DNA from 2 places in the Staphylococcus haemolyticus genome. Region 1 is predicted to be linked to the other one. Evidence: riboswitches for the same ligand, from Rfam matches in the RefSeq annotation. Region 1 holds a riboswitch; the other holds the start of a gene.

Region 1 (5,494 bases):
AGGTATCTCAATCCAATGTAACGTCAACTGAAGAAGTAACAAATACTAATGAAACGCGTACTCGCACACAACCTTTTTCAAAAGAAGAAATGAATAAAGTAACGGCTACAGAAGAGAGTGATGTAGCAGTTTCGGACGTACCTCAAACACAAATGAAGTACATGTCTACGAAACAAAAACAAGTGCTCTTCAATACATTGCAACGTGATGCGAACACGCAAGACCAACAACCGAAAGCGATTCTATCTACAATACCTGAATGGACGTCAGCACAACGTACAAAGAATGCGTCTCGAACTGGTCAAGATCAGTTGAATATTACGCATAAAGGTCGTTATACAAGTGGCGCAGATTTCGGGAATGGTGGCACAGAAATTGTGAAGTACAATCCGAAGAATGGCTATGCGTATTCAGTGAATGGCGATAAAGAAGCGTTGGATATTATTGATGTGAAACATCCTGGAAAGGATGGCGCAATTAATTTAGTAAAGCGTATTTATCTACAAGATAATGGAATTGAAGCGGGTGATTTAACGAGTGTAACGGTACATCCGAGCGGAGATTATGTAGCTGTGTCTGCGCCAGCAGTGGATAAGACGAAGCCAGGACATGTTGTATTCTACGGTTCAAATGGTGATTACATCAATAATGTGACGGTTGGCAGTCTTCCTGATATGGTCACTTTTTCTAAAGATAGTAAATATTTATTAGTAGCTAACGAGGGAGAACCGAGCGACGATTACACAGTTAACCCACCAGGATCTGTGTCAGTCATTGATGTCACGGGTGGCCCAGCTAATGTGACTGCCAATAATGTCCGTACAGCAATGTTCACGAAAGAACATCAAGAAGGTATTCGTGCGTTAGGTCCTAATGCGGAAGATGCTTACTTAAATATTGAACCAGAATATATTGCGGTAGATAGTCAAAGTAAATATGCCTATGTAACATTACAGGAAGTCAGTGCCATTGCGAAGGTCGATATCGTGAAAGGACAAATTGTCCAAGTGAAAGGGTTGCCTTACAAAGATCATTCGCTAGCACAAAATGCAATGGATGTATCAGATGAAGATGGTAAATCTGAGTTGCGCCGTGTGCCAGTATTAGGACTGTTACAACCAGATGGCATCGATACGTATGACTACAATGGCGAAACCTATTTATTGATTGCGAACGAAGGAGATTCTCAAGATTATGAGGGTTATTCTGAAGAAAAACGTGTGAAGAAATTGAAGGATGATATTCAATTGGATGCACGTTATTATCAAGGTTACACGCAAGCAGAACTAGATGATATGGTGGATAATGGCTTGTTTGATGACGAACAATTGGGTCGTTTGAAAGTTACGACATCGCATGCGTTTAAAGATGCAGATGGTAAATACAATGCGCTTGTATCTTATGGTGGTCGTTCATTCTCTATCTTAAGAGCTTCCGATTTAGAAATGATTTATGACAGTGGTAGCGATATTGAGCAACGCGTCTTAGATTTATTACCTGAACGCTTTAATGCTAATTATGAATCAGCCGATGATATTAAAGTAGATGACCGAAGTGATGATAAAGGTCCAGAAGCTGAAAATGTGGTCGTTGGTAAAGTAGGTAGTCATTCATATGCATTTGTCGGTCTAGAACGTGTTGGTGGTATTATGATTTATGATATTACAAATCCTAATGAACCGTATTTTGTGAAATATTTATACGACCTAGATAATAAAGATATTTCACCTGAGGGCATTACTTTTGAAAGTGCTGAAGAGAGTCCTAACGGTAAACCAATGTTAATCGCGTCATTCGAATTGTCTGGCACAACATCTGCTTGGGAATTAGAAGATTTAACAGGTGATCAAGAAAGTGATGATGGAGAAGATAGTGATAACCCGGGAAATACCAACGGGGAGTCTAATGATGACGATACAACGCCTAACCCACCTTCTGAAAATGAGGGTTCAAATACAGATCATGATGTAGATAATGGAGAACAACCTGATAATGGTGACGATACTTCAAGTAATGATGAAGACAACCATTCTTCTGATGACACTAATGGAAATGATGAGGGCTTAGAACCACCTTATGAAGTCGACGGTGACATTTTTGAAGATGATAGCGACGAGGTTATCTCAGATAAAGAAGATAACAATGATACAAGTGCACAATCACATGAAGAAGTAGAGAGTAAAGGTGCTTCACACAATATTAATCATAGTGCCCATGCAAATCATCAAGAAGAAAGCCGTGATAAGCTAACAGTAAATTCTAACACTCATAACTTGAGTGTGGTAAGCACAAAATCTTCAAGTCATCACGCAGTGACAACTAACCATGGAAGTGTAGTATCTGATAAGTCAAACCATGCAAATACTTCGTCTGATAACGTAAAAAAAGAACTGCCAAAATCAGGTCAAACTGAAACAAATACAACGTTATGGTCAGTGTTACTTGGTGGTTTAGGGTTAGCATTTATTAGAAAACGCAAAACTTCGAAATCTGAGAAATAATATATAAATTAAGAGCACGCTAATCTGAAATTTAGTGTGCTCTTATCATTATTATTTAGAGGTTCTGTTAAATAATAAATGGTTATTAAAGTATTCTTTAGCATCTATAGTTGTTTCAATTTTGCCATTTTCCTTAAGCCATAATTGTAAGTCATCATAAAATTCTGGGCTCATAGATAAATCATTAGTAAAACATTTGGTAGTTGCAATGATTGTGTCTTTATTTAATTGATTACTTACATCCGTTTGAGTATATTTAGCATAAACATCGACTGCTTCTTCGAGATGAGTATTAATAAATTGAATTGCTTTTTTAATGACTTTAAGGAATTTTTTAATTTTTCCTTTATCCTCTTTTAATTTATTAGGAGTTGTAATAAAAATTAACTGGCAAAAGTCTGGCACGTTATAATCTTTTAATGCAAAATAATCTACATTTAAACCTTTACTTTTTGCTTCGAGAATCTCAAAGTTTTCAAATATAAGTGTGGCAGCATCTGCTTTATCATTTAATAGTGCGTCAGTATGATAAAAATTATTATTAACTGGTGTTATATCTCCCTCTTTGTATGTTACACCATTAGCTTCAATCATTGTTTTGGCAATAGCAATACCTCCTAGGTCAGGGGCTCCAGGATATTGAAGACGTTTGCCAACTAAATCTTTAGGTGTCTTTATTCCTTTATCTTTGTTATACATAACACCGCCATTAGTGTGTAGATATCTGGCAAAACCTACCACATTTTGATTAGTTGCTTTATCTTCAACTAAATGAATAGGTTCAGTAATTGCAATATCCATTGAATTATTTTCGATTTCTTCCAATGCATCGAAGTGTTTTTCTGGTTCAATCATTTCAATTTCTAACGCTTCTTCTTTAAACCAGCCTTTTTCAATACCTAAAATTAAAGGTAAGTGATCAGGGTTTAAAAACCATGCTAAACCAACAATTAATTTTTCCATAAAAAAATTCCTCCAACAGACAATTTTTTCGTAAAAAAGTGAATTTGAAAGAAATAGCAGTATATGTATTTCACTTTCCTACGCTGGTACTAACCAACAGGTTCAAGGGTTGAAAGTTTTTTACTTTCTCTCAGCATATTAAATGCACCCCTAGTGATTTTTTTATCTATTAATAACATAGCATAAATTTGTATAGTAGAAAATTGACTGATAAAAATATAGTTAACATGATATGCTAAGTTTTGGAAACAAAATGTTAGCGAAATTAAAGGGAACGCGCCATTTTGTATGCGGAAAGTGACAAATGAACTTGCTAAGTTAGAAGAGAGGTGACCATAACTATGAAACTTGCTGAACAGATTAGGAAACATCGTAAAGAGAATGATCTAACTCAAGATCAATTAGCTACTGAATTACACACGACACGCCAAACCGTTTCCAAATGGGAACAGGGTACGATTGAACCGAATGCGCAAATGATTGTGCAATTAGCGCAACGTTTTGACATTTCCACAGACGAATTATTAACAGGGCAAACGTCTCATCCTTATAAAAGAGAAGAATCACAATCATATCCTGAACATTTAAATTTTTGGGATTTCTTATCTCAAAAGTGGTGGTTCGTATTAATTTTGGTAGTTATCGTGTGCGGTACAATAACACAAATCTTTACAAGTTAATAGTGAGGTCTCCTAACTCAACTTGGGAGGTACATGATGAGCTTAATAATTAAGTATTTAAAAATGATTGGTGTCATTATTTTGACGTTTGTATTAACAGTCATTGCGCAAAATATTGCTTTACTATGGCATTTGTTAGATTTGAAATCTTTTGAAACAATCTTACATGGTATCACCTATGTGGGACTTACCTTTTTATTCATTAAACTTTTAATTAATAAAGGATTTAAAGAGAAATTAAGTGACTATCGTATTAACACACTTAAGTTTAGTCTAAGTTATCTATCAGTTGGCTTACTGATTCCGATTATAAATATCATCATTTATTGTGTCTTTATTCCAGGTCATTTTGAAATAACGAAAGCTGATACTGTAATAGAATATTTAGAAATGTTATTTGAAATTATTGTTTTAGGTGGAGTATGTGCACCTATAGCTGAAGAATTAACAGTACGAGGCTTATTAATGGGCTACATTGAAAAGAAAGAGAATATTACCTTTGCCATCATTGTTACATCAGTATTATTCGCTTTAGTCCATTTGTTTAATGGAGGGATGTCTGGTGTTAGTCTAATATTATTAGTCGTAAGTGGCACGGTCGCTGGTATATTGTACGGTATGACGGCGTATAAATTTAACTCAATTTGGCCAAGTGTTTTTATGCATATGTGCTGGAACCTGTCAGACTTTGTCCATATCGCAACGCATAACGATGACTACGGCGTAATTCAATATATTATTAAAGTTAAAAACATACTCCTAACCGGTGGCGCATACGGTAATACATCTTCACTCATAGCAATAGTATTATTCGTAATAGCAATAATTTTAGTTGCAATGAAAAGTGTGCAGAGAATTAATTTGAGAGACTAATTTAGTCTCTTTTTTTATTGACCTTCAAGTATAGTTTAATGATAACTTTTAAATAACATAGGAAGGGGATGAAAAAATGCAAATAGATGAAGTTTCCAAAAAGCTTAATATATCTAAATCAATGATTCGTTATTATGAAGAAAAAGGCTTGATTAACATTTCTAGAAATCAAAATAATTATAGGGAATTTAATCAGACTGTCTATACAACATTGAAACTTATCAAAGATTTGAAACGATTAAACTTAAGCCTAGAAGAAATAAAGTATATTGTAAATTTATTTAACAAGCCTACTTCAAAAGAGTGTAACATCCAATCTACTAAGTACTTAGATCGAATTATTAAGGATTATAAAAGAAGTATTAATGAACAAATTAATATATTGAATAGATTGGAACAAGTTAAGGAGCTCTCACAAGACATGAAATTTGAGGAAAATAAAACAGAAATTTTGAATATGTTAGCAGGAGTTAAAGA
Region 2 (5,494 bases), 680 kb from region 1:
ACGCTGTGAAGGAACACATGACTAGTTTAATTTATAAACTAGAAGAAATGGGTGTTAATTTAGATTTCCAAGAAGATGGTGTAAGAGTCACTGCTGAGGATGAACTTAAACCAGTTGACGTTAAAACATTGCCACATCCTGGATTCCCAACAGATATGCAATCACAAATGATGGCGTTATTATTAACAGCTGAAGGTCATAAAGTGATAACTGAAACAGTCTTCGAAAATAGATTTATGCACGTTGCCGAATTCAGACGTATGAATGCAAATATTACTGTAGAAGGCAGAAGCGCTAAAATACAAGGTAAGAGTCAATTACAAGGTGCTCAAGTTAAAGCAACGGATTTACGTGCAGCTGCAGCATTAATATTAGCTGGTTTAGTAGCTGAAGGTACAACTCAGGTTACTGAATTGAAACATTTAGACCGTGGTTACGTTAATTTCCATGAGAAATTAAAATCATTGGGCGCTAACATTGAAAGAGTAAATTATTAATAAGATAATTATCGTATAAACTTCTGGAGGACTTACATTATGGAAACAATTTTCGATTATAATCAAATTAAACAAATTATTCCACATAGACAACCATTTTTACTAATTGACCGTGTAGTTGAATATGAAGAAGGCAAAAGATGTGTGGGCTTAAAACAAGTATCTGGTAATGAGCCATTTTTCCAAGGACACTTTCCAGATTATGCTGTAATGCCTGGCGTACTAATTACTGAAGCTTTAGCTCAAACAGGAGCTGTTGCTATGCTAAACAGTGAAGAGAATAAAGGTAAAATTGCTTTATTTGCTGGTATTGATAAATGTAGATTTAAAAAGCAAGTAACTCCTGGTGATACTTTAATGTTAGAAGTAGAAATTACTAAAATTAAAGGTCCGATTGGAAAAGGTACAGCTAAAGCAACTGTTGATGGACAATTAGCTTGCAGTTGTGAACTAACTTTCGCAATTCAAAATGCTTAGATAATCATAGATGGGAGTAGGACAGAAATAATATTTTCTCAAAATTTATTTCGTTGGCCTACCCCGGAAAGGATGACTAGGTTTGAAAAAAGCTTGATTCAAGCGCATTTTCAAATCAGTCAGCAACTGACAAAATGATAAAGTAGGCTGAGACATTTAATTTTGTCTCAGCCTCATTTTTATTCTCTCTCAAATTTTTCTTCTTTAAGTTTTGGTTTTGATTGCATCATTCGATTGAATGTTATTTTTAACTCTTCACCAGAAAGACCTTCATCTATCAACTGTTCTAATAAACTCTCTGCATATACTTGACGTAAAGTATAAATATGGCAGTCAAATACTATTGACATTGTTGTTTCGAATTCAGAAATGCTTTTAATTGTGGCATCAAATAAAGCGGGATCATTTGAAGGACGCGTTATCACGACTCTAATGTCCAATAAAGTTTGATCATCATAATATTTTTTCATTGTCTCATAATGTGCATTTGAAATGACAACCTCTAAGAGCCAACCTGTGCCACTATTTTCTTTATTAATGATTACACCATCTTCTAACTCGAATTCAGTTATTCCACCATTTTCGTTTACGATTTGAAAACGTACAGCTTTAAATGTCTTCACTTCATCACATCCCCAAAAAAATTTAAATTATGCAAAAAATGAAATTATTAATAATCTAATATGAGTTTTACAATTATTTTCTTTAAATATATCAAACTTTGTGTATTAAGAGGAATAAAAATATTAAAAATAGAATTTTGACGCTTAAATTATAAATGAATAATATAGTTATAGAAGGAGGTGACACATGCTAAATAAAATTGTGATAGTAGGTCGATTGACCAAAAAGGCACAAATATTTGAAAACGAGGAGGTGAAAATAGCTACGTTCTGTGTTGCAACTGAACGTAATTATAAAGATGAAAATAATGAAATAGCTTGTGATTATATTTTTTGTAAGGCATTTGGTAAAACAGCAACAAATATAGAATCATATACAGACCAAGGCACTTTAGTTGGTATTACAGGACAAATGAGATCTCGTAAGTACGATAAAGATGGCCAAACGCACTTTGTGACTGAATTATATGTTGAAACAATTAAATTTATGTCCCCTAAATCTAAAAATGATAATATTCTTCCTAACACCTCATATGATGAAGACGCTTATTCCTTTGATCACCTTGAAGTGATTGATGTTAACTAATGTTCTAATAACTCCATCCCTTTTTACTATAAAAACTTCTTTTAATTATACTCATGGCCTCTCTTATATAAAGAATTTTATAAGGGAGGCTATTAAATTATCCATTTAATTATCTGAAAGATTTCATAAATATTACAAAGAAAAGATGTTTATTTACCTATTCAAAACTGTCATGATAGTTTGCAATTGAAATAATTATGGTTTTACTAATGTAATTTCTATGTAAAAAAGTCCTGTCTTTTTTTATTTCACTGTAACCTACTATGATTTTATGGATGTTAAAGTGTTACTTGTAAAATTAATTAAGACACAAACATTCTTAGGAGGATATATATATTATGAAAAAGACAATTATTGCTTCATCATTAGCAGTAGGTTTAGGAGTAGTTGCTGGCAACGCTGGACACGCAGATGCGAGCGAAGCTCAAGTAAATAAAGCAGAATTAGCTCAATTAGCTCAATCAAACGATCAATCATTAAATGATAGCCCTATCCAAGAAGGTGCTTACAATGTAACTTTTGATTATGAAGGTTTCACTTACCATTTTGAATCAGATGGTACTAATTGGAGCTGGAACTATGCACAATCAGGTCAAGCTTCTCAACAACAAGATGTAAGTGCACAAGCTTCAACTGTTTCTAATCAAACTTCAGCTGAACAAGTTGGTTCACAACAACAATCTAGTCAAGCTCAACCAACTCAAACTCAACAAGCACCTCAAACTGAACAAACACAACAACCACAAACTGAAGCTACAACTTCTAACTCAAGTTCTTCAAATAACAATGCTTCAAGTGGTTCTTCTGTAAATGTTAACAGTCATTTACAACAAATTGCACAACGTGAATCTGGTGGCGACATTACTGCTATCAACCCAAGTTCAGGTGCAGCAGGTAAATATCAATTCTTACAATCTACTTGGGATTCAGTAGCTCCTGATGAATATAAAGGTGTTTCACCAGCACAAGCTCCTGAAGACGTACAAGATGCTGCAGCAGTTAAATTATATAACACTGCAGGCGCTTCACAATGGGTAACTGCATAATATAGTAATTTAATTATTTTAAAGTAAGAGTGGAACAGTGAATTTTGTTCCACTCTTTTTTGTTTTGTTTGATAAAACGCAGTCATTTTGATATTGTTAAATTAATAAATTAATGCTACTAGGGGAGCCATAGTAAATGGCTGAGATGATTAATTCAGACCCTTATAACCTGATTTGGTTAGTACCAACGTAGGAAAGTAGTTATGTAAATGTTACGTTCTCTTTATTGAATGATAGCTACATTTCTACGTTGAAATGTAGCATTTTTTAATTTTAAGGAGGATTAATATGACATTTTCAACTGAGATTAAAGAGGCTGCGCAACCTATTATTGAAGAAATTTATAATGATGGTTTTATACAAGACCTATTAAAAGGGGATTTAGATGCTCAAGCAGTACGTCAATATTTAAGAGCAGATGCATCATATTTGAAAGAATTTACAAATTTATATGCACTTCTTATCCCAAAAGCGCCATCAATGAAGGATGTTAAATTTTTAGTTGAACAAATTGAATTTATGCTTGATGGTGAGGTTGAGGCACATGAAATCCTAGCAGATTATATCAACGAACCTTATGAAGAAATTGTTAAAGAAAAAGTATGGCCACCTAGTGGAGATCATTATATTAAACATATGTATTATCACGCATATGCACATGAAAATGCTGCGTATACTATAGCTGCAATGGCACCTTGTCCTTATGTATATGAAGTAGTAGCTAAAATGGCATTAGATGATCAAAATCTAAATAGAGATTCAGTAACATCGAAATGGTTTGATTTCTATAGCACAGAAATGCGACCATTAATCGAAGTATTTGACAATTTATTAGATGAATTAACAGCAAATTGTACAGAACAAGAGAAAAAAGATATTAAAGAAAGTTTCTTACAAAGTACTATACATGAACGTAATTTCTTTAATATGGCTTATATTAATGAACAGTGGAACTTCGGAGGCGACAAAAATGCATAAACCCAAAATTGCTTTAACAATTGCAGGAACTGATCCATCAGGTGGCGCTGGTGTAATGGCCGATTTAAAATCATTTCATGCCTGTGGCGTCTACGGTATGGCAGCGATTACAAGTATTGTTGCGCAAAACACGAAAGGCGTTCAACACATCCATAATCTTGAGATAAGTTGGGTACAAGAACAATTAGACAGTGTCTTTAATGATGAATTACCACATGCTATTAAGACAGGCATGATTGCAACTCATGAAACAATGGAGTTAATCCAACATTATTTGAAACAGCATTCAGATATTCCATACGTTATTGATCCAGTTATGCTTGCTAAAAGTGGTGATTCACTTATGGATGATGATACTAAGAAACATTTACAGAATACATTACTACCTTTAGCAGATGTCGTCACGCCTAATATTCCTGAAGCAGAGGAAATTACTGGTATCAAAATAGACACTGAAGAAAATATACGAAAAGCTGGTAACATATTTATTAACGAGATAGGTAGTAAAGGCGTCGTAATAAAAGGTGGGCATTCTGCTGATTTAAACAATGCCAAAGATTTCTTGTTTACTAAGGATGATGTATATACTTTTGAAGATCAACGCTTTGATACAAAACATACTCACGGCACCGGATGTACATTTTCAGCGGTAATTACTGCAGAACTTGCAAAAGGTAAATCAATCTATGAAGCGGTAAAAAAAGCTAAGAAATTTATTTCATTAAGTATTCAATATACGCCAGAGATTGGTCAAGGTAGAGGGCCGGTGAACCATTTTGCTTATATGAAGAAAGTAGGTTTAGATGATGAATAACTTAGAACGTTTGAGACAAGAGAACCCTCTAGTTGTATGTTATACAAATGATGTCGTGAAGAATTTTACAGCCAATGGTTTACTCAGTATCGGCGCGAGCCCAGCAATGAGTGAAGCACCTGAAGAAGCGAAGGAATTTTATAAAGTCGCTGGTGCATTACTTATTAATATTGGCACGATGACTAAAGCAAATGAACAAGACATATTGGAAATTGGTAAAATTGCGAATCAACAAGGAACACCGATTGTATTTGATCCAGTGGCAGTTGGTGCATCTTCATATCGTAAAGCATTTTGCCAAAAATTCTTATCAGAAGTGAAAGTATCAGTAATTAAAGGAAATGCCTCAGAAATTTTAACGTTAGTAGATGCGACTACAACGATGAAAGGTACAGATGGTAAAACTGACTTAGATGTTGTTGAAATAGCTAAGAGAGCCCATGAGGAATTGAATACAGCCATCGTGTTAACAG

What was found. A riboswitch is a leader RNA that binds a small molecule or an ion and turns the genes downstream of it on or off. The one in region 1 is predicted to bind thiamine pyrophosphate.
Region 2: it holds a riboswitch for thiamine pyrophosphate, as region 1 does, so the genes downstream of both, tenA (thiaminase II) here and EQ029_RS00865 (ABC transporter substrate-binding protein) in region 1, are expected to answer to the same signal.

Annotation. Positions count from the first base shown of each region.
Region 1 covers NZ_CP035291.1:188,910-194,403, forward strand. The annotation lists gene EQ029_RS00860 (choice-of-anchor I family protein) at 1-2,501, shown strand, start outside; gene EQ029_RS00865 (ABC transporter substrate-binding protein) at 2,553-3,464, opposite strand; TPP riboswitch at 3,523-3,626, opposite strand; gene EQ029_RS00870 (helix-turn-helix domain-containing protein) at 3,806-4,144, shown strand; gene EQ029_RS00875 (CPBP family intramembrane glutamic endopeptidase) at 4,181-5,017, shown strand; gene EQ029_RS00880 (MerR family transcriptional regulator) at 5,094-5,494, shown strand, end outside.
Region 2 covers NZ_CP035291.1:870,167-875,660, forward strand. The annotation lists gene murA (UDP-N-acetylglucosamine 1-carboxyvinyltransferase) at 1-497, shown strand, start outside; gene fabZ (3-hydroxyacyl-ACP dehydratase FabZ) at 537-974, shown strand; gene EQ029_RS04140 (YwpF-like family protein) at 1,154-1,597, opposite strand; gene EQ029_RS04145 (single-stranded DNA-binding protein) at 1,785-2,183, shown strand; gene EQ029_RS04150 (transglycosylase family protein) at 2,522-3,229, shown strand; TPP riboswitch at 3,340-3,442, shown strand; gene tenA (thiaminase II) at 3,518-4,207, shown strand; gene thiD (bifunctional hydroxymethylpyrimidine kinase/phosphomethylpyrimidine kinase) at 4,200-5,021, shown strand; gene thiM (hydroxyethylthiazole kinase) at 5,014-5,494, shown strand, end outside.